DNA from 2 places in the Kitasatospora sp. NPDC089509 genome. Region 2 is predicted to be linked to the other one. Evidence: riboswitches for the same ligand, from Rfam matches in the RefSeq annotation. Region 2 holds a riboswitch; the other holds the start of a gene.

Region 1 (4,204 bases), on a different contig from region 2:
TGCGCAGCATCAGCAGCACCCCGGCGGCGCACAGCAGCGGGCCGACGGTGAGCGGGATGCGCGGGCCGATCCGCTTGCCGAGGCGCCCGGCGCGCGCGGACAGGGTCAGCATCAGCACCGTGATCGGCACCAGCGCGAAGCCGGAGACCAGCGGGGAGAAGCCGGCGACGATCTGCAGCTGCACCACCAGCAGGAAGAACACCCCGCTGAACGCCGCGTAGACGCACAGGGTGACCAGGTTCACGGTGGTGAACAGCCGGGAGGAGAACAGCCCGAGCGGCAGCATCGGGTCGGGCGCCCGCCGCTCCACGGCCACGAAGGCCGCGCCCAGCAGCAGACCGGCCACGCCGGTGACCCAGACGGCGGGGGACAGCCCCTCCCCGGCGGCGGTGAGCGCGTAGGTGATCGCGCCGAGGGCGAGGGCGGCGAGCAGGGCGCCGGGCACGTCGAAGCGGCCGGCGGCGGACTCGTCCCGGCTCTCCGGGACGTAACGGGAGGTCACCGCGATCACGGCGGCGGCCAGCGGCAGGTTCAGCAGGAAGATCCAGCGCCAGCCGGGGCCGTCCACCAGCCAGCCGCCGAGGAAGGGGCCGACGGCCGCCGACACCCCGCCGAGGCCGGACCACAGGCCGACCGCGGCCGAGCGGTCGTCCGGGTGGAAGACGGCCTGGAGCATCGCGAGCGAGCCCGGGGTGAGCAGCGCCCCGCCGATGCCCTGGACGGCGCGGGCGGCGATCAGCACGTGGATGGTCGGGGCGGCGGCGCAGGCCGCCGAAGCGGCGGCGAACCAGACCACGCCGATCAGGAAGACCCGGCGCCGCCCGTAGCGGTCGCCGAGCGCGCCGCCGAGCAGGATCAGGCCCGCCAGGGTGAGCAGATAGGCGTTCAGGGTCCATTGCAGGGAGGCGAGGGTGGCGCCGAGGTCGGCGCCGATCCGGGGCAGGGCGACGTTCACCACGGTGCCGTCGAGCATCGCCATGCTGGAGCCGAGCACCGTTGCGAGGAGGACCCAGCGACCCTGTGCGCTGCCCAGGCGCAGGGTGCCGGCGTGAGAGGTGGCCACGGGTCGAATCCTGTGCCCACGGGGGTGTACGTGACAAGGGTCACCGGGTGGTGTGTCGGTCGGTGACGGTGGGTGCTCCTCTGGTCGCCCGGTGTTGCACTGGTCGGCGCAGGGTCGTGGATCAGTGGCGCCGGGTGAACGGATCGTGCACGGACCGTACGGCGGATCATGCGGAGGGTGACCGCGGGGGCGGGATCGGCCGCTGTTTCGAGAGATCGACATTGCTTCACCCGAACGGATGAGTTTTAGTTCAGCGACCGCCCGGCCAGCCCGGACGGATCCGCCGGGTGGAACGCCGAGTCCTGCCGCTGCCCGGTGGCTCGCAACGAACTCTGTACGGCAGGAGCGGGGGACCCACAGGTAAGTCGCCGGACCGGAGTTCGCGCTTTCACAGCGCGGACCACCAGGACCGGCTCGGGGTGAAGCCGCGCATGCGGCCGGGCAACTCCAGCCCGAACCCGACAGCTCACCTCGCAGGCGTCGGAGAGGAAAATTCCATGCCTGCACAGGCTCGTCGTATCGCCCTGCCCCGTGCCGCCCGCATCGGCATCGCCGCCGCCGTCACCGGCGTCTCGTTCGTCCTGCCGCTCGTGACCGCGATGAACGCCCAGGCGACCAGCACCCCGGCCGCCGTCGTCGTGGCCGCCCCGGCCGCTGTCGCCCCGGCCGCTGCTCCGGCCGCGGTCGTCCCGGCCGCCGTCACCTCCGGCTACGTCGCCCCGCTCGCCGCCCCGGTGCTGGGCGAGGCCTACGGGGTGGCGGGCGCCATGTGGGCCTCCGGCCACCACACCGGCCAGGACTTCGTCTGCTCCACCGGCACCCCGCTGCGCGCCGTCGCCAACGGGGTCGTGGTGAAGGCCGCCTACGACGGCGCCTACGGCAACGAGGTCGAGCTCAAGCTCGCCGACGGCAAGTACGCGCAGTACGCGCACCTCTCCTCGATCGGTGTGAAGGTCGGTCAGTCCGTCGCCGCCGGTCAGCAGCTCGGCTACTCCGGTGCGACCGGCAACGTGACCGGCCCGCACCTGCACTTCGAGGTCCGGACCGGTCCGGACTACGGCTCGGACATCAACCCGGTCAGCTACCTGCGCGCGCACGGCGTCGCGCTCTGAACCACCGGCTCCCGCCGGGATTCCTGAACCACCGCTGGTGCGGGGCGAATCGACCACCCGGGATGGTCATGTCGGGTGACCGCTCGACCGGGTGATCGCCGCACCGGTGGATCTGGGCGCGGGTCACGCCCACGGCCGGCCCCGGCCGTACGAGAACTCTCGTGCGGCCGGGGCCGGCCACCGTCGTGTCCGGAGTCCTCGTCGGCTCCGGCGTCCCCGGCGCTTCCGGACCGCGTTCGACGGCTCGAACGCGGCGTCAACTCCGCCGGTTCTTCGGATGATCTGCGGTTCCGTGGGCCGTGCCCCGCCGCGCGATCCTGTCCGCAGTCAGCGCCCGGCCGGTCCGACGGGCGGGCGCGCCCGGGTGGACGAGGAGGCCGGATGACCGTCCGGAGCGGGGACGCGGTCGGGCCGCGGGTCGGGTCGGACGGGGTCGACCGGCTGAAGGCGGACTCGGTCGGTCTGCCGGGCGTGGTGTTCATGGCGGTCGCCACCGCCGCCCCGATCACCGCGATGACCGGGAACCTGCCGATCATCATCGGGCAGGGCAACGGGGCCGGGGCGCCCGCCGCGTACGTCCTGGCGACCGTGGTGCTCACGGTCTTCTCGGTCGGGTACGTGGCGATGGCCCGGCACATCACGGCCGCCGGGGCGTTCTACGGGTACGTCTCGCACGGGCTGGGCCGGGTGGCCGGGATGGCGTCGGGGCTGCTCGCGCTGCTGGCGTACATCGTCTTCGAGGCCTCGGTCATCGGCTTCTTCGCCTACTCGCTGCGCGGGCTGGTCCGTTCGCAGGCGGGCGTGGACCTCGACTGGGGCTGGTACGCGCTGGTCGGGCTGACGGTGATCGGGGTGACGGCCTGGTTCGACCTGCATCTGACGGCGAAGGTGCTCGGGGTGGCGCTGCTGCTGGAGATCGCGGTGCTGGGCGCGGTCTCGCTGGCCGTGCTGGCCGCCGGCGGCGGGCCGGACGGAATCGTGCTCGGGGCCGTGAGTCCGCTGAACGGGCTGAAGGGAGTGGGCAGTTCGGGCACGGCGGCGGCCGGGGTGGGCCTGGTCTTCGCGTTCTGCTCCTGGGTGGGCTTCGAGTCGACCGCGATGTACGGGGAGGAGTCGCGCGACCCGAAGCGGGTGGTGCCGCGGGCGACCATGGTGTCGGTGGTCGGGATCGGCCTGTTCTACGTGTTCGTCTCCTGGATGATCCTGTCCGGCAACGGAGTCGGGCACGCCGTCGCGGTGGCGGGCGGTGCGGTGCCGGGCAAGGACGGGAACAGCCTGTTCTTCGATCCGCTGGGCGAGCACCTCGGGGCCTGGGCGGTCACGGTGTTCCAATGGCTGGTCGTCACCGGCTCGTTCGCCTGCGCGATGGCCTTCCACCAGTGCGCCGCACGGTACTTGTACGCGATCGGGCGGGAGGGGCTGCTGCACCCGGCGCTCGGCCGGACCCATCCGCGGCACGGCTCGCCGTACGTCGCCTCGGTCGTGCAGTCGGCGGTCGCGGCCGGGCTGGTGCTGGCGTTCCTGCTGGCCGGGATGGATCCGTACGTCCATCTGTACACGCTGCTGGCGCTGTTGGGGACGATGGCGATCCTGGTGGTGCAGACGCTGTGCTCCTTCGCGGTGGTCGGGTACTTCCACGTGCAGCGGCGGCACCCGGAGACCGCGCACTGGTTCCGCACCCTGCTCGCTCCGCTGGTCGGCGGGGTGGCGATGGGCGCGGTGGTGGCGCTGCTGGTGGCCGACCGGGGGGCGGTGGCCGGGGCGGCGGCGGGCACCCTGGTGTTCCGGCTGATCCCGTACCTGGTGATCGGGGTGTTCCTGGTCGGGATCGGAACGGCCTTGGTGCTGCGACGGGTTCGGCCGGAGCTGTACGCGCGGATGGGGCGGATCGTGCTGGAGGACGCGGTGGAGCGCTGAGCGGGGCGGTGCCGGGTGGGCGGCGGGCTCAGTGCCGGTGGGCGGGCAGGCCGTGCTCGGCGGCGCTCAGCAGGGCGTGCATCCGGTGGCCGAAGTCCTCGGTGTCGCAGGC
Region 2 (4,204 bases):
GAACTCCTGGATGTCGACGTTGGAGTCCGCGTGCGAGCCGCCGTTGAGGATGTTCATCATCGGGACCGGCAGGACGTGGGCGTTCGGGCCGCCCAGGTAGCGGAACAGCGGCAGGTCGCTGGCCTCGGAGGCGGCGTGCGCGACGGCCAGCGAGACGCCCAGGATGGCGTTGGCGCCGAGCGAGGACTTGTCCGGGGTGGCGTCCAGGTCGAGCATGGCCTGGTCGATCAGGCGCTGCTCGGTGGCGTCGTAGCCGACCAGCTCCGGGCCGATCTGCTCGATGACGGCCAGGACGGCCTTCTCCACGCCCTTGCCGAAGTAGCGGTTCTTGTCACCGTCGCGCAGCTCCAGCGCCTCGAAGGCGCCGGTCGAGGCACCCGACGGCACAGCGGCACGACCCGTGCTGCCGTCGTCGAGGCCGACCTCGACCTCGACCGTGGGGTTGCCGCGGGAGTCGAGGATTTCGCGGGCTACGACGACATCGATGGACGGCACGAAGCATCTCCTTGCGGAAGCAGGGTCCGGCCCACGGTGGTGCGGTCGGCCGGATGATTGCGGAGTCGTTACGACCAGAGCCTAACCGCCCGGGCTCCCGGGGCCACCTCGACCTCGGCTCCGTCTCAGCGTGTGGCCCCGCTACCCACCGGTAGTTCACCTGCTCGTCCCAGCCGGTCCGGCCGGAGCGGGCGAATGCGGACGAAGGGGGCCGCGCCGGGCGCGACCCCCTCGGAATGCGTCCGGGGACGGCTCAGCCGAGGTGCAGGACCTGGCCGGGCATGATCAGGTTCGGGTTGCCGCCGACCGTGCCGCGGTTGCCGTCGTAGACCGCCTGCCAGCCGCCGGACACGCCCTGGGCGGCGGCGATGGTCGACAGCGTGTCGCCGGAGCGGACGGTGTAGTCGTGACCGCCCTGGGCGGCGGCCTGCGGGGCCTGCTGCGGCTGGGCGGCGGCCTGCGGGGCGTACTGCTGGTAGACGCTCTGGTGGCTGGTCCAGTACCAGGAGCCGCCGTTCTGGTACCAGTACACCTTCGAGTCGGCGTCCCAGCCGGCCTTGCCCGGGAAGCCCTGCAGCTGCGGCTTGGCCAGCTGCGGGGCGGCCGGCTTGGCGTCGTCCTGCTGCGGGGCGGGCTTCGCGGCGGGCTTGGGGGCCTGGGTCTTGGGGGCCTGGGTCTTGGGGGCCTGCTGCTTCGGGGTGGACTGCTGCTGGGCGGACTGCGGCTTGGCGTCCGAGGAGGTGTCCACGGCCGCCGGGGCGCCGCCCTTGCTCAGCCCCGCCTTCTTGGAGCAGACCGGCCAGGCGCCCGGGCCCTGCGAGGCGAGCACCTTCTCGGCGACCGTGATCTGCTGCGCCCGGCTGGCCTGGTTGGCCTGCGCCGCGTACGCGGTGCCGCCGTACGCCTTCCAGGTGCTGGAGGTGAACTGCAGGCCGCCGTAGAAGCCGTTGCCGGTGTTGATGCCCCAGTCGCCGCCGCTCTCGCACTGGGCGACGGAGTCCCAGGCGGAGGCCGGGGCGGCGGACGCGCCGGTGGCGGTGAGGAGCGGCAGCGCGAGTCCGACGCCGGCCACACCCGCGACGGCGATGGCCTTCTCGGCCTGGGTGCGACGACGGTGACGGCCAGATCCAACGAGCAGCATGAAGGGTCCCTCTCCGCACGCCTGCGAGGTGAGCTGTCGGGTTCGGACCGGGAGGTGGCCCGGCCGCCGTATGCGGGAACGGTCCCGCGCGGGCGGCTTCACCCCGAGCCGTGGGAGAACGGCAACAAACCTGGTTCCCCCGCCCCTGCCCAGGGTTCTGGTCGGTTTCCCGTGGCGCGGCGGGCAGGACTCGGCGTTCCGCGTTCGGGGTCCGCAGCTGCGAACTCCAGGGAGACTAGACAGATCCTCAGATCAATCACAAGCTCATATCGCCGACATCACACAAGAATTACGGCGCGTGTTCGATCGCCTACGGACGGCGGGGCTTTGTCCGGTTTGATGGGTGTTCATACCGTCGCCGAGGCGCCGTTCGCGACCCCGCGTCAGTGTGTCGGAGCCTCCGGGCGGGCGTGCGGCGAACGCACTTCCGGACTGAATTCGACCGGAAGTTCACGCAATCCACGCATGATCAGGCCACCGCGCCAGCGCAGGTTCTCCGGACTTTCGGCCAGGCGCAGATCGGGCAGCCGGGAAAGCAGCGTGGCCAGCGCGGACCGTCCTTCGAGCCGGGCCAGCGGGGCGCCGATGCAGTAGTGGATGCCGTGCCCGAAGCCCAGGTGGGGATTGTCGGTCCGGGCCAGGTCCAGGGTGTTCTCGTCGGAGAACCGGGCCGGGTCGCGGTCCGCCGCCGCCAGCACCACCAGCACCGGATCGCCGACCGGGATGTCCACCCCGCCGATGGTCAGCGGCCGGGTCGCGAACCGCCAGGTCGCCAGCTCCACCGGCCCGTCGTAGCGCAGGAGTTCCTCGATCCCGGTCTCCAGCAGCGCGGTCTCGCCGCGGGCCACCGACTCCTGCAGCAGCGCCCGCTGCCCGGGGTTGCGCAGCAGCGCGTACGTCCCGTTGCCGATCAGGTTGACGGTGGTCTCGAACCCGGCGAACAGCAGGATGAAGGCCATCGCCGCGGCCTCGTTCTCGCTCAGGTGCTCGCCGTGGTCGCTCGCCCGGATCAGGCCGGAGATCAGGTCGTCGCCGAGGTCCGCCCGCTTGCGGTGGATCAGCTCCAGCAGGTACGCCCGCATCTTCTTCACCGCCCGGCCCACGCCGCCGCGTTGGCCGCCGCCGTGTCGGATCATCATGCCCGCCCAGTCGCGGAAGTCGTCCTGGTCCTCGGCCGGCACGCCCAGCATGTCGCAGATCGCGTAGATGGGGAGCGGGAAGGCGAACTCGTGGATCAGGTCGGCCGATCCGCGCTGCGCGAAGCCGTCGATCAGCCGGTCGGTCAACTGCTGCACCCGCGGCTCGAACTCGGCCACCCGGCGCGGGGTGAAAGCCTTCGACACCAGTCGGCGCAGCCGGGTGTGGTCCGGCGGGTCGATGTTCAGCAGGTGGGTCATCAGGTCCGCCTGCCGCTCCCCCGGGATGCCGACCCGGCCGGTGCGGTGCGCCTGCTCGCTGTGGTGCGCCGGGTTCTTCGACAGCCGGCCGTCCGCGAGCGCCTGCCGGGCGTCCGCGTACCTGGTCACCAGCCAGGCCTCCACCCCGCTCGGCAGCGTGGTGCGGTGCACCGGGGCGTGCTCGCGCAGCCAGGCGTAGGCGGGGTACGGGTCGGCGGCGAACTCCCAGGTGAAGAGCTGGGGGTCGGGCTGGGCGGCGGACTGAGCGGCATCGGGCTGAGCTGGCATGGGTCGACCGTAACCGCTGGACCGGCGGCGCCCGGCTACCGGCGGAACATCACCGGTTCGCGAACCGTTCGTGAGCGGCGCGCGAGCAGTGTGCCAACCCTCCGTGGACGCCCCGTGGACGGTCCGTGGACAGCCCTTGGACAGCTCTTGGCCGGGTGGCAGGCGTGAGCCTGGTCACCTGCGGGGTAATCCCTGTTGCGGAGGGTCAGGACGTGCCTACGATCCTCCGCAGTATGCGTGGGCGCCGGTGCGGTGTCGCCCACAGGGAGGAGCAGGCCATGCGGGTCAGCGGAGCAGTCGTCGTCATCGCGGTACTCGACGGCGGTTCGGGAGCCGACCTCGCCCGCCGGTTCACCGCGGCCGGCGCCGCCGGGATGCTGATCGCCGACCAGCACGTCGGGATCGCGGAGGACCTCGCCGCCGAACTCGACCGGCCGGGCTGCCCCGTGGTGGGCGTCTGCGGCGACATCCGCCGGCCCAGCGACGTCGCCGCCCTGGTCGACACCGCCGAGAAGCACCTCGGGCCGATCGACCTCTTCTGCGTCGCCGGCCCGCGCGGGGAGCGGATCGTCTCCCTCGCCGAGCTGCCCGACCACCTCGACCTGGAGCGGCTCGCCGAACTGGTCGCCCTGGTCGGCGAGGCGATCGGCGAGCTCGTCCCGCCGCAGCGGCAGCCGGTCGGCCGGACCGCCACGGCGGCCTGAGCCGCTCCCGTCCGGCCTGGGCCGGGCCGGCTCCGGCCCGAACCGGGCTACTCCGGCTTGAGCCCCTCGGCCGCGCGCACCGCGTCCCGGTAGCCGCGCGCGGCCGAGCGCAGCGCCGCGTCCACGTCCACCCCGGCGTCGTGCGCCCGCTGCGCGACGGCCAGCAGCAGCCGGCCCGC

Evidence for each region. Region 2 has a riboswitch for cyclic di-AMP ahead of ACIP4P_RS39170 (transglycosylase family protein). Riboswitches for the same ligand answer to the same signal wherever they lie in the genome.
Region 1: another riboswitch for cyclic di-AMP. It lies ahead of ACIP4P_RS36070 (M23 family metallopeptidase); the one in region 2 lies ahead of ACIP4P_RS39170 (transglycosylase family protein).

Annotation. Positions count from the first base shown of each region.
Region 1 covers NZ_JBIVHS010000025.1:106,138-110,341, reverse strand. Annotated here, with positions in the region: gene ACIP4P_RS36075 (MFS transporter) at 1-1,285, opposite strand, end outside; cyclic di-AMP (ydaO/yuaA leader) riboswitch at 1,377-1,558, shown strand; gene ACIP4P_RS36070 (M23 family metallopeptidase) at 1,561-2,175, shown strand; gene ACIP4P_RS36065 (APC family permease) at 2,557-4,092, shown strand; gene ACIP4P_RS36060 (DUF2470 domain-containing protein) at 4,121-4,204, opposite strand, start outside.
Region 2 covers NZ_JBIVHS010000030.1:103,573-107,776, reverse strand. Annotated here, with positions in the region: gene eno (phosphopyruvate hydratase) at 1-495, opposite strand, end outside; gene ACIP4P_RS39170 (transglycosylase family protein) at 749-1,636, opposite strand; cyclic di-AMP (ydaO/yuaA leader) riboswitch at 1,641-1,809, opposite strand; gene ACIP4P_RS39165 (cytochrome P450) at 2,020-3,321, opposite strand; gene ACIP4P_RS39160 (SDR family NAD(P)-dependent oxidoreductase) at 3,600-4,025, shown strand; gene ACIP4P_RS39155 (MazG family protein) at 4,073-4,204, opposite strand, start outside.